Regions from separate parts of the Mesorhizobium sp. WSM4989 genome, predicted to be linked through region 2. Evidence: riboswitches for the same ligand, from Rfam matches in the RefSeq annotation. Region 2 holds a riboswitch; each other region holds the start of a gene.
The links. Region 2 has a riboswitch for cobalamin ahead of P9217_RS18555 (DUF1636 family protein). Riboswitches for the same ligand answer to the same signal wherever they lie in the genome.

Region 1 (5,066 bases), on a different contig from region 2:
GTTTTGATGTCGCAGCGCCGCCACCGGAGATCTTCCACGGTTATGACGTGCTGGCCGCGCATGGCGACCGGATTTTCGACAAGTGCCTTCTCTTGTGTGAAGAGCACCACGGTGTTCGGCGTATCCCGAGTAGGAAATATGAAATCGCGGTCGGCCGCGCCCCGGGTGATCTGCAAATAGACAAGTCCCTCGGATACATTGTTCCGTCCAATGAGCTCCCTGTGGATCTTCAAAAGATCTGCTTCGGTCAGGGAGAACGGCATATCGAGCTCACGGAGCGATCGCCGCAGGCGCGCCATGTGACTGGCAAAATCGACGAGCTTGCCATCAAGAACGAGCGTGACCTCATAGACTCCGTCGGCGAACAGGAAGCCCCGATCGAAGACCGAGATACGGGCCTCGCTTTCCGGTAGATAGGATCCACTCACATAGACTTGGCGCATTGATAGACCTCAAAAATGCAGACCACGCTCACGGCCTTGAGCGAAACTATTGAACTCTTGTCAGGGTGCAGGCCTAGGCAGCTTCAAGCGCAATAGCGGCGCTGCCATCCTGCACCCCTCGACTGCGAAAACGCTATTCGCCAGACAGCAGGCGGCTAAGGTCAGGCACAGCCCCGAGAAATTCGTCGGTTCACTCCACAGCGCTTCGCAGCGCGGCGACAAAGGCATCAAGATCGCGCTTAAGCATGTAAATGTGTGGCGAAACCCGCAAACCCTCGACGTGCTCGACCTTGCGGTATTTCACGTGGACCTGGTGTTTCTCGCGAAGGTCGCGCTCGAGTTGCTGCATGTCGATGCTGTCGATCGAAAACAGACTTATCGCAGCGAGGCTGTCCCGTGTCGGTCGGCGTATGGAGCCTGAAACCGGGAATGTCCTGGACGAGACCTACCCAATATCGGGTGAGTTCGCGCAGTCGCGCATGCATCCGTTCCGCGCCGATCGCCTTGTGGAATTGAATTGCGGGCGCGATTCCTGCCTGGACAGCGGAATTGTAGGTGCCGAGATTCCAATGGTCGAATCTGTCTATGTGCACCGCGGGCTGGTCGAAAGGTGCAAGCAATGGCCAGGTGGTATCGATCCGGCGTTCGCTGACGACCAGCATCCCGTTGCCGATAGGAGCACCGAGCCACTTGTGCAGGCTGGTGACAAAAAAATCGCAATCGAGTTCGCGGAAGCTGACCGGCATCTGAGCAAAAGTCTGGGCACCGTCGACGACAGTCATGATGTCGCGCTCCCGCGCGATCTCGCAGAGCCGGTTCACCGGCAGGACACGCCCGTTCCAGTGGTACATGTGAGTCAGCTGCAGGACGCGGGTACGCGGGGTCATCGCCTGAACATAGGATTCGATGATGTCGTCGTCGCTGTCCATGAGGTCGAAGGTGCAGTTTACAACCTCGATGCCCTCGCGCTGTTGCCGCTGCAGCCAGCCCGCACGAACGCTGGGGTAGTCCCAAGGCGAGATCAGCACTTGATCGCCCTTAGTTAGCGGTATTCCGAAGATCGCTGTCGAAAGACCCTCCGACGAATTCCGGTTCAGCGCGATCTCTCCGGGGCTGCAATCGATCAGTTCCGCCAGCTCGCGTTTGATATGAGGAAGTGCTGTGTCGAGCTTGCTCCACATATTGTAGTCGGGATTGCGACTGATGAAGCGGTAGGCGTCAACCGTCGCTTCCTCGACAACAGTCGGTGGGGGACTGACCGCGGCGTTGTTCAAGTTGAGGAATGGTTCTTGCGGCGGGTATTTTGCGCGGATGCGCTCCCATTCCGCTTCGCCCTCATGTTCGGCGGACCGATCTATTGCAAAAAAGTTCATGGGAACGCGCCGGGTCTCATCTATCGCCCGACAATAAGCGCCGAAGCCCAGCTCAATCTGCCTATTCACATGAGAAGACAGAATTTAATTCCGAACGCCGGTGAATTCACCAGACGTTGAAGCCCGAGAACGACATCGCTTGGCACAGGGTTAGCAGTGAGGAAGCGAGTGCGGAGATCCGGCCCAACCACGCCAAGAAGAACCGTCACGTTGTCAAGCGATGCGCGAACAATCCCCGGTTTTCTGAGAGCGGGCAACGACGGTCAGGCCTGCCAATGCGCCATTGCGCAAACGCGAAGCGCGATGGCGCGTTGCGGTTGGTGCGGGTCTATGGAACGCCGAGCGGTTCTAAGGCTTCAATCGTTCTCCGAGACGAGCGATCGCCGATTTGAGCGGCGCCTCGCCGGCGCCGCAAAAGGTCTCGCTCATCACCAGCTCGGGCAGCGGCAGGCGCTTGCCCCAGCCATGCGCTTCGAGGTCGGGCCTTGGCGCGAATTCCGAGACACGGCCGACGCAGAGATAGGCGATCGGCGTGACGTGCTCGGGGATCGACAGCAGTCGCTTCAGCGCTTCGGGCTCGATGATGCTCACCCAGCCGACCCCGACGCCTTCCGCCCGCGCCGCGAGCCAGAAATTCTGCACCGCGCAGACGGTGCTGTAGAGGTCCATCTCCGGATTGTGCCAGCGCCCGAGCGGCGAGTTATTCGAGCGCTGGCGGTCGCAGGTGATGCACAGGTTGAGCGCGCTTTCGCAGATGCCCTCGAGCTTCAGCTTGCGGTAGAGCGCCCGCCGCTCCACCTCGATCGCCGGCAGTTCCTGTTCGCGCGCGGCGAGGAAAAGGTCGCGCACCTGCCGCCGCCTTGTGGCGTCCCGGATGATGATGAAGTTCCAGGGCTGCATGTAGCCGACCGACGGCGCGTGGTGTGCCGCGGTGAGCAGCCGCGCCAAAACGCTGTCGTCGAGATCGTCGGCAAGGAAATGGCTGCGCACGTCGCGCCGGGTGAACATGGCCCGGTAGACAGCGTCGCGCGCCAATTGGTCAAAGTCATCGCCGCCGGCGGCGGCTGTTCGTGCCTGCATCGCTTGTCCCCTTGCGATAAGCAGTCCTCCGCCTGACCATGCGGATGACCATGTCTGCCGGGCCGGTCTTCTGGCTCGGGATCGACCCGCATCCGGCGCCTTCCCGTCTGGGACAGTGGCGTTTGCCGGCGCGGTCCCCCTCACAGCGTTGGGCACGCCACGGATTTCAACCGTGTTCCCGATTCTCCCGCGTTGCGGGCACCAGGCAGCGACGCGACCTTATCGCGAAGCCGAAGCCGGGCCAATGCCGCCAGCGACACGATTGGGCGCGATTTCCCCAATCATTCGGCGCTGAAACATGGCTATCCGTGCGACAGGTGCCTAGATTAGGCGCCATGACCACTCGTCTCTACACTCATCCGGTATTCCTGGAACACCTCACGCCGCCCGGCCACCCCGAGCGGCCCGACCGTTTGCGCGCCATCGAGCGCGTGCTCGACGATGAGGCTTTTTCGGCCCTCGACCGCGTCGAGGCGCCGGAAGGCGACCAGGCGACGATCCTTTACGCGCATCCGGAGGATTTCGTCGGCCGTGTCCGCGCTGCGATTCCCGAGTCGGGAATCGTCTCGATCGATGCCGACACCAGCGCCAGCCCGAAAAGCTGGCAGGCGGCGGTGACGGCGATCGGCGCGGCCAACGCCGCAGTCGACGATGTGTTCGAGGGCCGCGCCGCCAATGTCTTCGTTGCCGCGCGTCCGCCCGGCCATCACGCCGAAAAAGCGACCGCGATGGGCTTTTGCCTGTTCAACACCGCGGCGATCGCCGCCCGTTATGCGCAGGAGAAGCACCAGGCCGAGCGCGTCGCCATCGTCGATTGGGATGTGCATCACGGCAACGGCACGCAGGACATTTTCTGGGACGATCCGTCGGTGCTCTATTGCTCGACCCACCAGATGCCGCTCTATCCGGGCACCGGTGCCAAGAGCGAGACCGGCGCCGGCAACATCGTCAACGCGCCGCTTGCGCCGAGCACCGGCAGCGACACGTTCCGCGACGCCTTCCTGTCGCGCGTGCTGCCGTCGATCGACGCCTTCCAGCCGGATCTGATCATCATTTCCGCCGGTTTCGATGCGCACCATCGCGATCCGCTGGCCGCGATCAACCTGACCGAGGATGATTTCGACTGGGCGACCGGCCAGCTGATGGAGCGCGCCGGGCGCCACAGCGGCAACCGGCTCGTCAGCCTGCTGGAGGGCGGTTACGATCTGCAAGGATTGGCATTTTCGGTCGCCGCCCATGTCGGGCGGCTGATGAAGGGATGAATGATGGCTGATGAAGCTAACCAAGACGTCAAGGCGATGAGCTTCGAACAGGCGCTCGACGCGCTGGAGAAGATCGTCGATGATCTGGAGCGCGGCGACGTTCCGCTCGACCAGTCGATCAAGATCTACGAGCGCGGCGAGGCGCTGAAGGCTCATTGCGACCGCTTGCTCAAGGCCGCCGAGGACAAGGTCGAGAAGATCAGGCTCTCGCGCGACGGCAAGCCGGTTGGAACGGAGCCGCTCGACGCCGAGTGAGGTGTATTGATATTCAGGTGAGGCCGCCTGCAAACGCGGCTTTCTGCGGTTCCGGTGCTCACGTCCTTCAAGTACGCTCCGGTCCGGTTCTCGGAACCCGCCATTTTCGGCTCGGTCTGACCTGAATCTCAACACACCTCGGTGCACAATGTCAGACCGGTTCGGGCAGAAAGCAGGTAAGGAGTTAAAGCATGTGCCGAAACATCAAGACCCTGTTCAACTTCGATCCGCCGGCGACCGACGACGAGGTCCATGACGCGGCGCTGCAGTTCGTTCGCAAGCTGAGCGGCGCGACCAAGCCGTCCAAGCGCAACGAGCATGCCTTCAACCACGCCGTCGAGGCGATCGCCGCCGCCGCGCGCGAGCTGCTTGACAGCCTCGAAACCACCCAGCATCCGCGCAACCGCGAGGAAGAGGCCGCCAAGGCGAAGGCCCGATCCGCGCTCCGCTTCGCCTGACGCCGGTCATGAGCTTCTTTCCGGGCAACGATCCTGAGGCCGGCGACGACTTCGCCTGCGACCAGATCGAGTTGATGGTCATTCCGAACGCCAAGGACATTGGCGGCTTCGAGGTTCGCCGCGCCTTGCCGACGGCGAAGCGCAGGCTGGTCGGTCCGTTCATCTTCTTCGACCGCATGGGTCCGGCCATCCTGC
Region 2 (5,066 bases):
GAGCAGGGCGTCGAGTTCGGCGCGCGGCAGGGTCGAGGCTTCGATCAGCCGCTGGTCCTCGTCATGGCTTCCGCCCGGCAGCAGCGCCAGCTTGATGCCGCGCTCGCGTGCGACCGCGGCGAGCTGCTCGGAGCCATAGCGCCACCAGTCGTAGCCGCCCAGGATGCGGACGAGGACCACCTTGGCGTGACGGGCAACGCTGTCGATCCAGAGGTCCACCGACATCGGATGGCGGAGATCGCGAAGTGCTGCCAGCCGCATCGACGGCAGCCGCGCGGCGTCGGCCTTCCACGCAGCGGCGAGGCCGGCGAGATCGCTGTCGGTGAAGGACAGGGCCACGACATCCGCGGGCGTCTGCCTGAGGTCGATCGGCTCGGCGAGATCGTCGAGCGAGGCGGATGTCGTGGTGAGGATGTGCATCGCGGTTCGGTCTTGCCTCAGCCGGCGAGGATACGCTCGATCGCCGGGCGGTTCAGCCCCTTGAGGCCGATGACGACGAGCCGCGATCGGCGGTCGTCGTCCGGCGTCCAGGCGCGGTCGTAATAATGGTTGACGCGCGGGCCGACGGCCTGGAGCAGCAGCCGCATCGGCTTGCCGCCCACCTCGACAAAGCCTTTGACGCGCAGAACGTTTTCCTGCTCGGCGGCGAGGGCGACGCGCTTGGCCAGCTCGTCCGGACTGGCGATGGACGGGATATCGATGACGAAGGAGTCGAAATCGTCATGCTCATGGTCGAGCTCGTCGTCGTGATGGGTCTTGCGGTTCTCGATGTCGTCCTCGACCGCGAGACCAAGACCGAGCAGCACGGAGGGATCGACCTTGCCCTGCGCGGTCGGCACGACCTTGACGGCGCGCGCCACATGCTCGCCGATGACGGCATTGGCGCGGACTGAGCCCGCCGCGTCCATCAGATCGCTCTTCGACAGGATGATGAGGTCGGCGCAGGCGATCTGGTCCTCGAACACCTCTTCGACCGGATCGTCGTGGTCGAGGGAATCGTCGGCGGCGCGCTGCGCCTGCAGGGCGTCCATGTCGGAGGCGACGCGGCCGTCGGCCAGCGCCGGACCGTCCACCACGGCGATGACGCCATCGACGGTGACGCGGCTCTTCACCGTCGGCCAGTGGAAGGCCTGGACGAGCGGCTTCGGCAAAGCGAGGCCGGAGGTTTCGATCAGGATGTGGTCGACCTTCGGCGTGCGCGACAGGATCTGGTCGAGCGCCGGCACGAAATCGTCGGCGACGGTGCAGCAGATGCAGCCATTGGCGAGCTCGACGATATTTTCCTCTGGGCAGGTGTCGATGCCGCAGCCTTTCAGGATCTCGCCGTCGATGCCGACATCGCCGAATTCGTTGACGATGATCGCCAGCCGCTTGCCCTTGGCGTTTTCGAGCAGGTTGCGGATCAGCGTGGTCTTGCCGGCGCCGAGAAAGCCGGTGACGACAGTGCAGGGAACACGGGAGAGGGATGCGGTCATGTCAGTCCTTCAGCAGGTCGAGGGGAGGGAGGCGGGCAACCAGGCCGCGCTTGAGGGAATCGGGCCGGCCTCGCCAGGGGATGAGGCCGTCGGTCGAGGTGGCAAAGAGCTTTGCGCCGGTGACGAGGTCGGCGCCGCTGGTCGTTTCCAGATCACCGAAGACATAGCTCCAGCAGCCGTCGCGCAGCAGCGCCGCGCTCAGGCGGCGTTTGCAATTGCCGAGACACTCGACGATGCGGATGCGGATTTTCTCGTCCGGCGCGGCGCGGCGCGCGTCTTCGGCAAGGAGGGCGCCGGCGCGCGGATGCGCGTCCGAACCGGTCTCATCGCGGCAGGAGGAGCAGACGATGACGGTCACTTCCGATAGCGCGTCGCGGGGTTCGGACGAAGTGTCCGCGGTATTAGCCGGAAAACTGACGTTGCGATCCAAAACCAGGCTCCTTGCCCGGAAAACCCGCCGAGCGATCGGATTCTCATGTCTCAGACGGCAGGTCTCCTGGCTCGCGGGTCGTCGCCTTACGCCGCCTTCCCGGGAAACATCCCAGTGGTTTTCGGCTGAGGCTCGTCGCTCACAGTTGCGGGGACAGCCGCGGATTTGGGTTTTCCCGCACCGCATTCCCTCTTGGCTCCTCCCCTTGCCGGGAGGAGACCGTCTGCGGCGGATTTAGGCTTAGAGGTGCTGGCATGTCAACGCGCGGCTACGACACCGAAATGTCGGCCAACGCCGGCCCAAGGTCGCCGGCCGGCGTCACCTCGATGGTTTCCAAGCCGAGCCATGCCTGCATCTGTTTCAACTCATCGAAGAGCTGTGCGGCCGTTTCGGCGGGAGCGCCGGCTTCGGCAAAAGCCGCATGGACGCGCAGCACGCCGGCCGGCCGGTCAGCTCTCAAATCGACCCGGGCAACGATCCGGTCGCCGAGCAGGAAAGGCAGCACGTAGTAGCCGTACTGGCGCTTCTCGGCCGGCGTGTAGATCTCGATGCGGTAGCGGAAGCCGAAGAGTTTTTCCGTCCGGGTGCGTTCGAATACCACCGGATCGAAGGGCGCGAGCAGGGCGCGGGCCTCGATCCGGCGCGGAAAGCGGGCGTCCTTGTGGAGATAGGCGGGCTTGTCCCAGCCTTCGACCTTCACCGGCAGCAGTTCGCCCATCTCGACCAGTTCCTCGATTCTGGCTCTCGTATCGCCAGGCGCCAGGCGGAAATAGTCACGCAGATCGCCATAGGTTGCGATGCCATGGGCGCGGGCGGAAATGCGCAGCAATTGGCGATGCGCGTCCTCGACCGAGGGCACCGGCAGGTCGAGGATGGCCTGCGGCAGAACCCGCTCGGGCAGGTCGTAATAGCGCTCGAATCCTCGCCGGTAGGCGGTGGTGATGCGCCCGGCCCAGAACAGCCATTCGAAAGCGTGCTTGGCCTCGCTCCAGCCCCACCATCCGCCATTGCCCTTGTGGCCTTCGATGTCGGAGGCGGCGATCGGCCCGCGTTCCGCGACTTGCCCGTAGATCTCCTCGATCATCGCCTTGCGCTCGCGGCCCCATTTGGCGAGGCCGAGATACATTTCCTCGCCTTTCTCGGCCCGCTGCATGCGCCAGCGCATCAACGGATAGGTCTCGACGGGCAGGAAGGAAGCCTCATGGGCCCAGTATTCGAAGACGGTTCGCTTGCGCGTGACGGCCGCGTTGTCGAGCAGCGCAAGGGGGTAGGGGCCGAGGCGCGAATAGAGCGGCATATAGTGGGCGCGCACCACGGCGCTGACGGAATCGATCTGCAGCAGGCCAGTTCGGGAAAGCACACGGGCGAGATGGCGACGATCGGGCGTGCCGGCCGGCCGCGCATCGGTAAAACCCTGCGCGCCGAGCGCAATGCGCCTTGCTGCGGCGAGCGAGATCTTTTCTTTCATCCAGCTACCTTGCCCTGATCCTTTGCCGGGGTTTCCAGTCGGTGATTCCGGCCATGCTAGCAGGCAAATGGCGGGAGATATGTCAGGATAGAAAAGTGGAGTAAAAGATGAAGGAAATCAAACAGGAGCGGATCGGACCAGTTTGTTCCGATATGGCGTCCAGGGCCGGATTTTGAACAAGGTTTGACTTGCGTCGCCGAAACCGCTGCGCTAACCCTCGCCGCGTCGCAGCATAGGCCACCTAAAACGGTTCAGCGGGTTAAACTGTCACGCTTCCGCCTTAGAGTCCGTTGCTGTAATCAAAGTGAACTGGCCGCCGAAGGAAAGTCGCCGCATGAGCGCACTCCTAAGTTCGTATCTGCCCATCGTGCTCTTCATCGCAGTGGCGATGGTCGTCGGCCTGGCGCTGATCGTTGCGCCGTTCCTGGTTGCCTACCGCAATCCCGATCCGGAAAAGCTTTCCGCCTATGAATGCGGGTTCAACTCATTCGACGACGCCCGCATGAAGTTCGACATCCGCTTCTACCTGGTGTCGATCCTGTTCATCATCTTCGATCTCGAGGTCGCCTTCCTGTTCCCGTGGGCGGTGTCCTTCGCCAAGCTCGGCATGCTCGGCTTCTGGTCGATGATGGTGTTCCTGGCGGTGCTGACCATCGGCTTTGCCTATGAATGGAAAAAAGGAGCGCTAGAATGGGATTGAACGACAGTTCAGGCACCCTCGTCGCGCCGAAGCCCAAGGGCATCATCGATCCCAACACCGGCAGGCCGGTGGGGGAGGACGATCCCTTCTTCCTCGAGATCAATAATGAGCTGGCCGACAAGGGCTTCCTTGTCACCTCGACCGAGGCGCTGATCACTTGGGCGCGCAGCGGCTCGCTGATGTTCATGACCTTCGGTCTCGCCTGCTGCGCGGTCGAGATGATCCACACCTCGATGCCGCGCTATGACTCGGAGAGGTTCGGCGTCGCGCCGCGCGCGTCTCCGCGCCAGTCCGATATCATGATCGTCGCGGGCACACTGACCAACAAGATGGCGCCGGCGCTGCGCAAGGTCTACGACCAGATGCCGGAGCCGCGCTACGTCATCTCGATGGGTTCGTGCGCCAATGGCGGCGGCTATTATCACTATTCCTATTCGGTGGTGCGCGGCTGCGACCGCATCGTGCCGGTCGACATCTATGTCCCCGGCTGCCCGCCGAGCGCCGAAGCGCTGCTCTACGGCATTCTCCTGTTGCAGAAGAAGATCCGCCGCACCGGCACGATCGAACGGTGAACCAATGGCCTTGGCGTTGCACGAACTCTCCACCTATCTCGGCGAGAAGCTCTCCGGCCGCATCGGCGAAACGGTGCTTGCTTATGGCGAACTGACGGTTTGCGTCGAGCCGGGCAACCTGACCGAGGTCGCGACCCTCCTGCGCGACGACCCGCGCTGCCAGTTCGTCTCGATCATCGACATTTGCGGCGCCGACTATCCGTCGCGTGCCAAGCGCTTCGACGTCGTCTACCACCTGTTGTCGCCGAAGCAGAACGTCCGCATCCGCCTCAAGGTCCAGGCCGACGAGGAGACGCTGGTGCCGTCGCTGACCGGCGTCTATCCCGGCGCCGACTGGTTCGAGCGCGAGACCTATGATCTCTACGGCGTGCTCTTCTCCGGCCATCCGGACCTGCGCCGCATCCTCACCGACTACGGCTTT
Region 3 (5,066 bases), on a different contig from region 2:
TGCCAGCTCCGACGTGGTTTACCGGATGAGCCCGGACTGGCAGGAAATGCATGAGCTGGACGGCCGCGGCTTCCTGTCGAGCGCCCAAGGGCCGGCGATCCGCTGGCGCGACGAATACCTGTTCCCGGAAGACCAGGCGAGCATCCAGGCGGCGATCGAGCGCGCCATCATGGAGCGCGGCGTGTTCGAGCTCGAGCACAGGGTGCGGCGCGCCGACGGGTCCGCCGGCTGGACCACCTCACGGGCAATCCCGATCGTCGATGACACCGGCAGCATCCTGGAATGGTTCGGCATGGCGGCCGACATCACCGAAAAACGGGCGAGCGAACAGCAGATCCAACTCTTGATGCGCGAGGTGAACCACCGCGTCAAAAACCAATACGCCGTGATCCTTTCCATGATCCGCGAGACGAGCAAGCGCGCGACCGACCCGCGCGCGTTCGAACACCAGATCCGCGAACGCATCATGGCGCTGTCGCGCTCGCACGACCTCTTGGTGCTCAACGACTGGCGCGGCGCGGGCATGGCCGACCTTGTGCGCGAACATCTGCGGCCGTTCGGACACGAAGAGCGGATCTCGCCTTGCGGGCCGGACGTGACGTTGCGGCTGAACGCGGTGCAGAACATCGGCATGGCGCTGCATGAGCTGGGCACCAACGCGACGAAATACGGCGCCCTGGCCGGCGACGCCGGAACCGTGCGGATGGACTGGCGGGTAGCCCCGGCCCCCGAAGGCAGCGATTTCGAGCTGGTCTGGGAGGAACATTTTTCCGAACCTCCCGCGGCCGCCGATGCCAAGCCGCACAAAGGCTTCGGCAGCGTCGTTCTCCAGCGCGTCGTCCCCACCAGCCTCTCCGGCAGCGCCTCCATGGAACGGCTGCCCGGCCTCGTTCGCTGGACGCTCTCGGCGCCGCTCGCCAACGTGGTCGTCGCCGGCGGGGCGGAGCTGGACGGCGATGAGCAGATCGCCGGGCTGACGTGAGGCCGGTTGCATCCTGGGAGACCGAACAGGGCGGCTCGCCGCCACGTCGGAAGCTCGCTGGCGCCGCCGAGCCCTCGCCGTAGCGCCGTACGCCGAATGGCTTGCGCTGCTCCCATTTTTGCTTTCCCCTTCCCCGCTTTTTTAGAACAGAAAAGCGCCAGCTTTTCTGTTCTGGACTCTGGATATTTGGACTCTGGATTCTGGCTTATGGATTATGGGGCTTATCCCAGGCCTTAACCCCTGGCTTATCCAAGCGCAGAATTCCGTCACACTTCCAAAGGCTTGGGCTACGGCTCCTCAGCATGCCTTTGAAGCGCGTGCGCACGGGCCGGCGATCTCCTGTCGCTGTCTGCCAACAGTGAACAAAATGGGAACAAGAATGTCAAGCCGAGCACCGCTGACGGGGCGGCGATCGACCTTTGCCGTCATCGGCTTCCCGATGCCGAGGCATTCAAGGCGGCAGGCTGGCAGCCCGCCGGCGTCTGATGGCAGAGAGATGCGGCTGGCCTGCTGCAGCCAGCCGCCGCCGGCGGCTTATGAATTCTTTGCTGCGGATCCGATCTCCACATCGTCCAGCCCCTTGGCCTTGTAGACGAGGTAGGAGATCGCCCAGGCGGCGATGAAGATGCCGATAATGGCGAAGCCCAGATTGTTGAAATTGTCGTTGAGCCTGCCGACGCCGTTCCAGAAGCCACCCGACAGACCGAGCTTGTCACCGATCAGGCCGAGCGCCTCGATGCCGCCGATCAGTACTGCGACAAGGACCGACACCAGGGTGATCGTGATGTTGTAGTACAGTTTGCGGATCGGCTTGACGAAGGCCCACTCATAGGCGCCGAGCATCATCACTCCATCGGTCGTGTCGACCAGTGACATACCGGCCGCGAAAAGCACCGGGAAGACCAGAATGGCTTCGAACGGCACGCCCTTGGCCGCTTGTGCCCGCGGACACGCCGAACATGGCGACTTCGGTCGCGGTGTCGAAGCCAAGGCCGAAGAGGAAACCAAGTGGGAACATGTGCCAGCTCTGCGACACCAGCCGGAACATCGGGCGGAAGACGCGGGCCAGGAAGCCGCGATTGTTGAGCAGCAGGTCCAGGTCCTCCTCGACAAACGCCTCACCGGCCCGCACCCGCCGATAGCTTCTGTAGATCGAGAACAAGATGACGATGTTCATCGCCGCGATGGCGAGCAGGAAGAGTGCGGAAACGCCGGTACTGATCGTGCCGCCAATCTCCTGAAAGCTCTGGAAGCGGCCGAGCAGGGACGTTGCCGCCGCGATAGCCGCAGCGACGATGACGACGATCGTCGAATGGCCGAGTGCGAAAAAGAAGCCGACGGAGACCGGCCGTTTGCCGTTCTGCATCAGCTTGCGCGTGACATTGTCGATGGCCGCTATGTGGTCGGCATCGACGGCATGGCGCAAGCCGAGGCCATAAATGACGAGAGCGACGCCAAGCAATGTCGGCTTGTCGTGGAAGGCGACGAAAGCCCACAGCCACGCCCCGACGTTGAGAATGGCGAGCGCCCCGTAGATTGTAATCAGCCTGGCCTTCAGGTCCGGCGCGGTTTTGTTCAGCATTTTCGATAGTTGGGTCAGCATGATTCTGCCTTTGACGTTGCCTGTCATCGCAGGGAACTCGCCCCGCCCTCCGGCCAGGCGCGCACACCGGATCACCCGTCCGATGTTCTGCTTTGACGTCCATGATGGCAGGTCTCCTGGCTCGCGGATTCCCGCCGCTTTCGCCTTCCCGGCCCATGCAGCCAGTGGCATCGTGAAACCGGCATGCCGCTTACAGTTGCGGGGGCAGCCACGGCTTTGGATTTCTCCGCACCGCGTTCCCTTTTGATCCCCGAAGGGAACCATCGGCGCGAATTCGCCACACCGCGATTGGTCAGTCAATCGACAACTCCGCCGGCCAGCCGCCTCTCACGCCATCGTGACGAGATCGCCGCGCCCCCCTCACACCCCCAGCGTCGGCTCGGTATTCACCTCCAGCGCCTCTTCCGCCTCGTCCTCTTCGCCAAGCACGTCGCCCTTCACCGGCAGCGCCTGGCCGATCCAAATCGGGTCGATAAGGTGGTCGCGCTTGGGGTTGGTGGTGTTGGGATGGATGAGGATGCTCAGGCCGCCATGGTTCAGCATCAGCCAGGGAACCAGCGTGGCAAAGATCTCGGTGGCGAAGGAGACCTGGTACATGGCTTGCTGGTGCGGGCCGACCGGCTCGTCGCGCCAATTGCCCAGGCGCACGCGGAAACGCTCTGCGATGCGCTGGCGCAGCCATTCGGCATGCTGCCGCTCGGCTTCCCCGCCGTAGTAGATATGGGCGTGATAGCTGGCGATCTCGGCGATCGGCCTGACTTCGTTCATCGCGATGCTCCCCTTCGATGATTTTTTTGCGCCCGGCGGAACTCTAGCCGAAGCGCGGGCGCCTTGTCTGCAGCCGGCCGAGGTCCGCGCCTGCGGTCGGCAGGGTTATCGGATATGGCGCTCCCCCGCTCCGTCTCGGCTGCGCCGAGCCACCTCTCCCGTCCACCTTGTGGGGGCGAGGAATTGCCAAACCGCCGAGGTTGCAACCGGCAGGAAGGATGGCAACGGCCGTTCTGCCTTTGCCCTAAATCACCGCGGTGACCGCGCCCTTCGCATTTAGGCGACAGCCGACTTTCGCCTGCCTCACTTCGATGCCGCCTCGCCCGTCATAGTCTATGCGCACCTCGATCGGCGCGTTGAGCCCGCTTCGGCGTTGACGCAAGGGGCCGGCGCTGACCGTGTAAACACGCACGGCGCCGAGGGGCTTGGCGGCCGCCGCGATCGCGGCGCGACAGGCGCGCACTACGGCGGCCGGCGTGCCGGGTATCGCCTTCGGAGGTGACAGCGGCGCGATGCGATAGCCTTTGGTGACCCGCCAGAGGTCGCCGCCGGCGGATCTGGAGGGCCTCAGCACTGGAGGCAGCACAATGGTCTGCGTCGCGCTTTTGGCCAAAGCAGGGGCTGTCGGCACCGCGGCCGGGTTCTGCGCAGAGGCAGCCGATCCGCTGACGGCGGAAGGATCGTCGCCCGCGGCGGCGGCGCCCACGCTTGTCGACACGCCTGTGCTGGTGCTGCCCAGATTGCCGCCGGCATTGACGCCGAGCGATCCGCCGCCGGTCGATGCGCCGACGTTTGCGCCGCCGACACCGTCGGCACTGGCGCCCACGCCCGCCGACACGCCTTGCGAACCGGCGCCCAATCCGGCGCCCACGCCGATGCCGCCGACTTTGCCGCCCACGCCGACGTCAAGCGCCGAGGCAGGCCCGATCGGGATGGCGATCGCCAGCGCGGCTGCTAGGTATTTTTTCATGGCCAGACCTTTGTTCCAAGGCCAACCTTGTGTGGCTCCTCATCGAGCGTTCCGCTCGACAGCGGTCTGCGAAGCCTTCGTCGCGCGAACGCGTGCCGAGCGATGGCGACTTCTCGCCTTGCCAGGCATCGGCCTCGGCGGTGACCGGCGCGGCTGGAGGCCGCTCGAAAGACGAATGATAGAAAAGCGGTCTCGGCAACGCCAAGCACTGAAAAAGGCTTAGGACTTCTCCTTTCAACTTAGCTGTCGACAGCAGGGCAAGTTTGAGCTCGCCTACGCGGTGCTAACGGGTAACTTTCAAATTAGTTTCAACTAAAATGCAACAGAACAAGGACACCACCGTGCCAGCGCCGGTTGCTGATGCCGACGCCGGGCTCTCGTCGAAATGGCCGTCTCGCCTTCGCCGGGCCAATTCTCCCCCACTTCCTGGCGTGCGCGGGCCTGGAGGCTTGAGAGTCGCCCAGGGCGGCAAGGCGCCCGCGCTACCGGCTCGAAGCCGCAACGCTCGTCGCGCTGGCCGACAAGGACGCGGTGCTGGTCGGCCAGGCCGACCTGTTGCGATCGATGGTCGAGGGTGCGGCCGGCGATGCGATCCTGGCCAACAAGCGCGAGATCGAGACCGGCATCGCCGCCATCAGCGCCACATTGCGCGACAGGCAATCGTTCCTGCTGTGAGGGCCGGCTAGGCCTTGCCCCTGGAGCGCCTCACGCCTTTTGACTGGTGAGGCGCTCGAGCGCATCGA

Region 1: linked by a shared signal. The riboswitch ahead of bluB (5,6-dimethylbenzimidazole synthase) and the one ahead of P9217_RS18555 (DUF1636 family protein) in region 2 are both predicted to bind cobalamin.
Region 3: linked by a shared signal. The riboswitch ahead of P9217_RS00475 (hypothetical protein) and the one ahead of P9217_RS18555 (DUF1636 family protein) in region 2 are both predicted to bind cobalamin.

The regions. Positions count from the first base shown of each region.
Region 1 covers NZ_JARTVN010000001.1:1,024,996-1,030,061, reverse strand. Annotated here, with positions in the region: gene P9217_RS05150 (D-amino-acid transaminase) at 1-443, opposite strand, end outside; gene P9217_RS05145 (aminotransferase class V-fold PLP-dependent enzyme) at 683-1,816, opposite strand; gene bluB (5,6-dimethylbenzimidazole synthase) at 2,165-2,896, opposite strand; cobalamin riboswitch at 2,939-3,117, opposite strand; gene P9217_RS05135 (histone deacetylase family protein) at 3,232-4,158, shown strand; gene P9217_RS05130 (exodeoxyribonuclease VII small subunit) at 4,162-4,413, shown strand; gene P9217_RS05125 (DUF2277 domain-containing protein) at 4,605-4,871, shown strand; gene P9217_RS05120 (pirin family protein) at 4,880-5,066, shown strand, end outside.
Region 2 covers NZ_JARTVN010000002.1:1,216,752-1,221,817, forward strand. Annotated here, with positions in the region: gene cobN (cobaltochelatase subunit CobN) at 1-420, opposite strand, end outside; gene cobW (cobalamin biosynthesis protein CobW) at 438-1,475, opposite strand; gene P9217_RS18555 (DUF1636 family protein) at 1,477-1,905, opposite strand; cobalamin riboswitch at 1,944-2,144, opposite strand; gene P9217_RS18560 (winged helix-turn-helix domain-containing protein) at 2,174-3,373, opposite strand; gene P9217_RS18565 (NADH-quinone oxidoreductase subunit A) at 3,708-4,073, shown strand; gene P9217_RS18570 (NADH-quinone oxidoreductase subunit B) at 4,064-4,645, shown strand; gene P9217_RS18575 (NADH-quinone oxidoreductase subunit C) at 4,650-5,066, shown strand, end outside.
Region 3 covers NZ_JARTVN010000001.1:98,375-103,440, forward strand. Annotated here, with positions in the region: gene P9217_RS00465 (HWE histidine kinase domain-containing protein) at 1-982, shown strand, start outside; gene P9217_RS00470 (hypothetical protein) at 1,517-1,906, opposite strand; gene P9217_RS00475 (hypothetical protein) at 1,809-2,585, opposite strand; cobalamin riboswitch at 2,674-2,865, opposite strand; gene P9217_RS00480 (DOPA 4,5-dioxygenase family protein) at 2,946-3,353, opposite strand; gene P9217_RS00485 (hypothetical protein) at 3,598-4,323, opposite strand; gene P9217_RS00490 (hypothetical protein) at 4,855-4,998, shown strand; gene P9217_RS00495 (nucleoside hydrolase) at 5,029-5,066, opposite strand, start outside.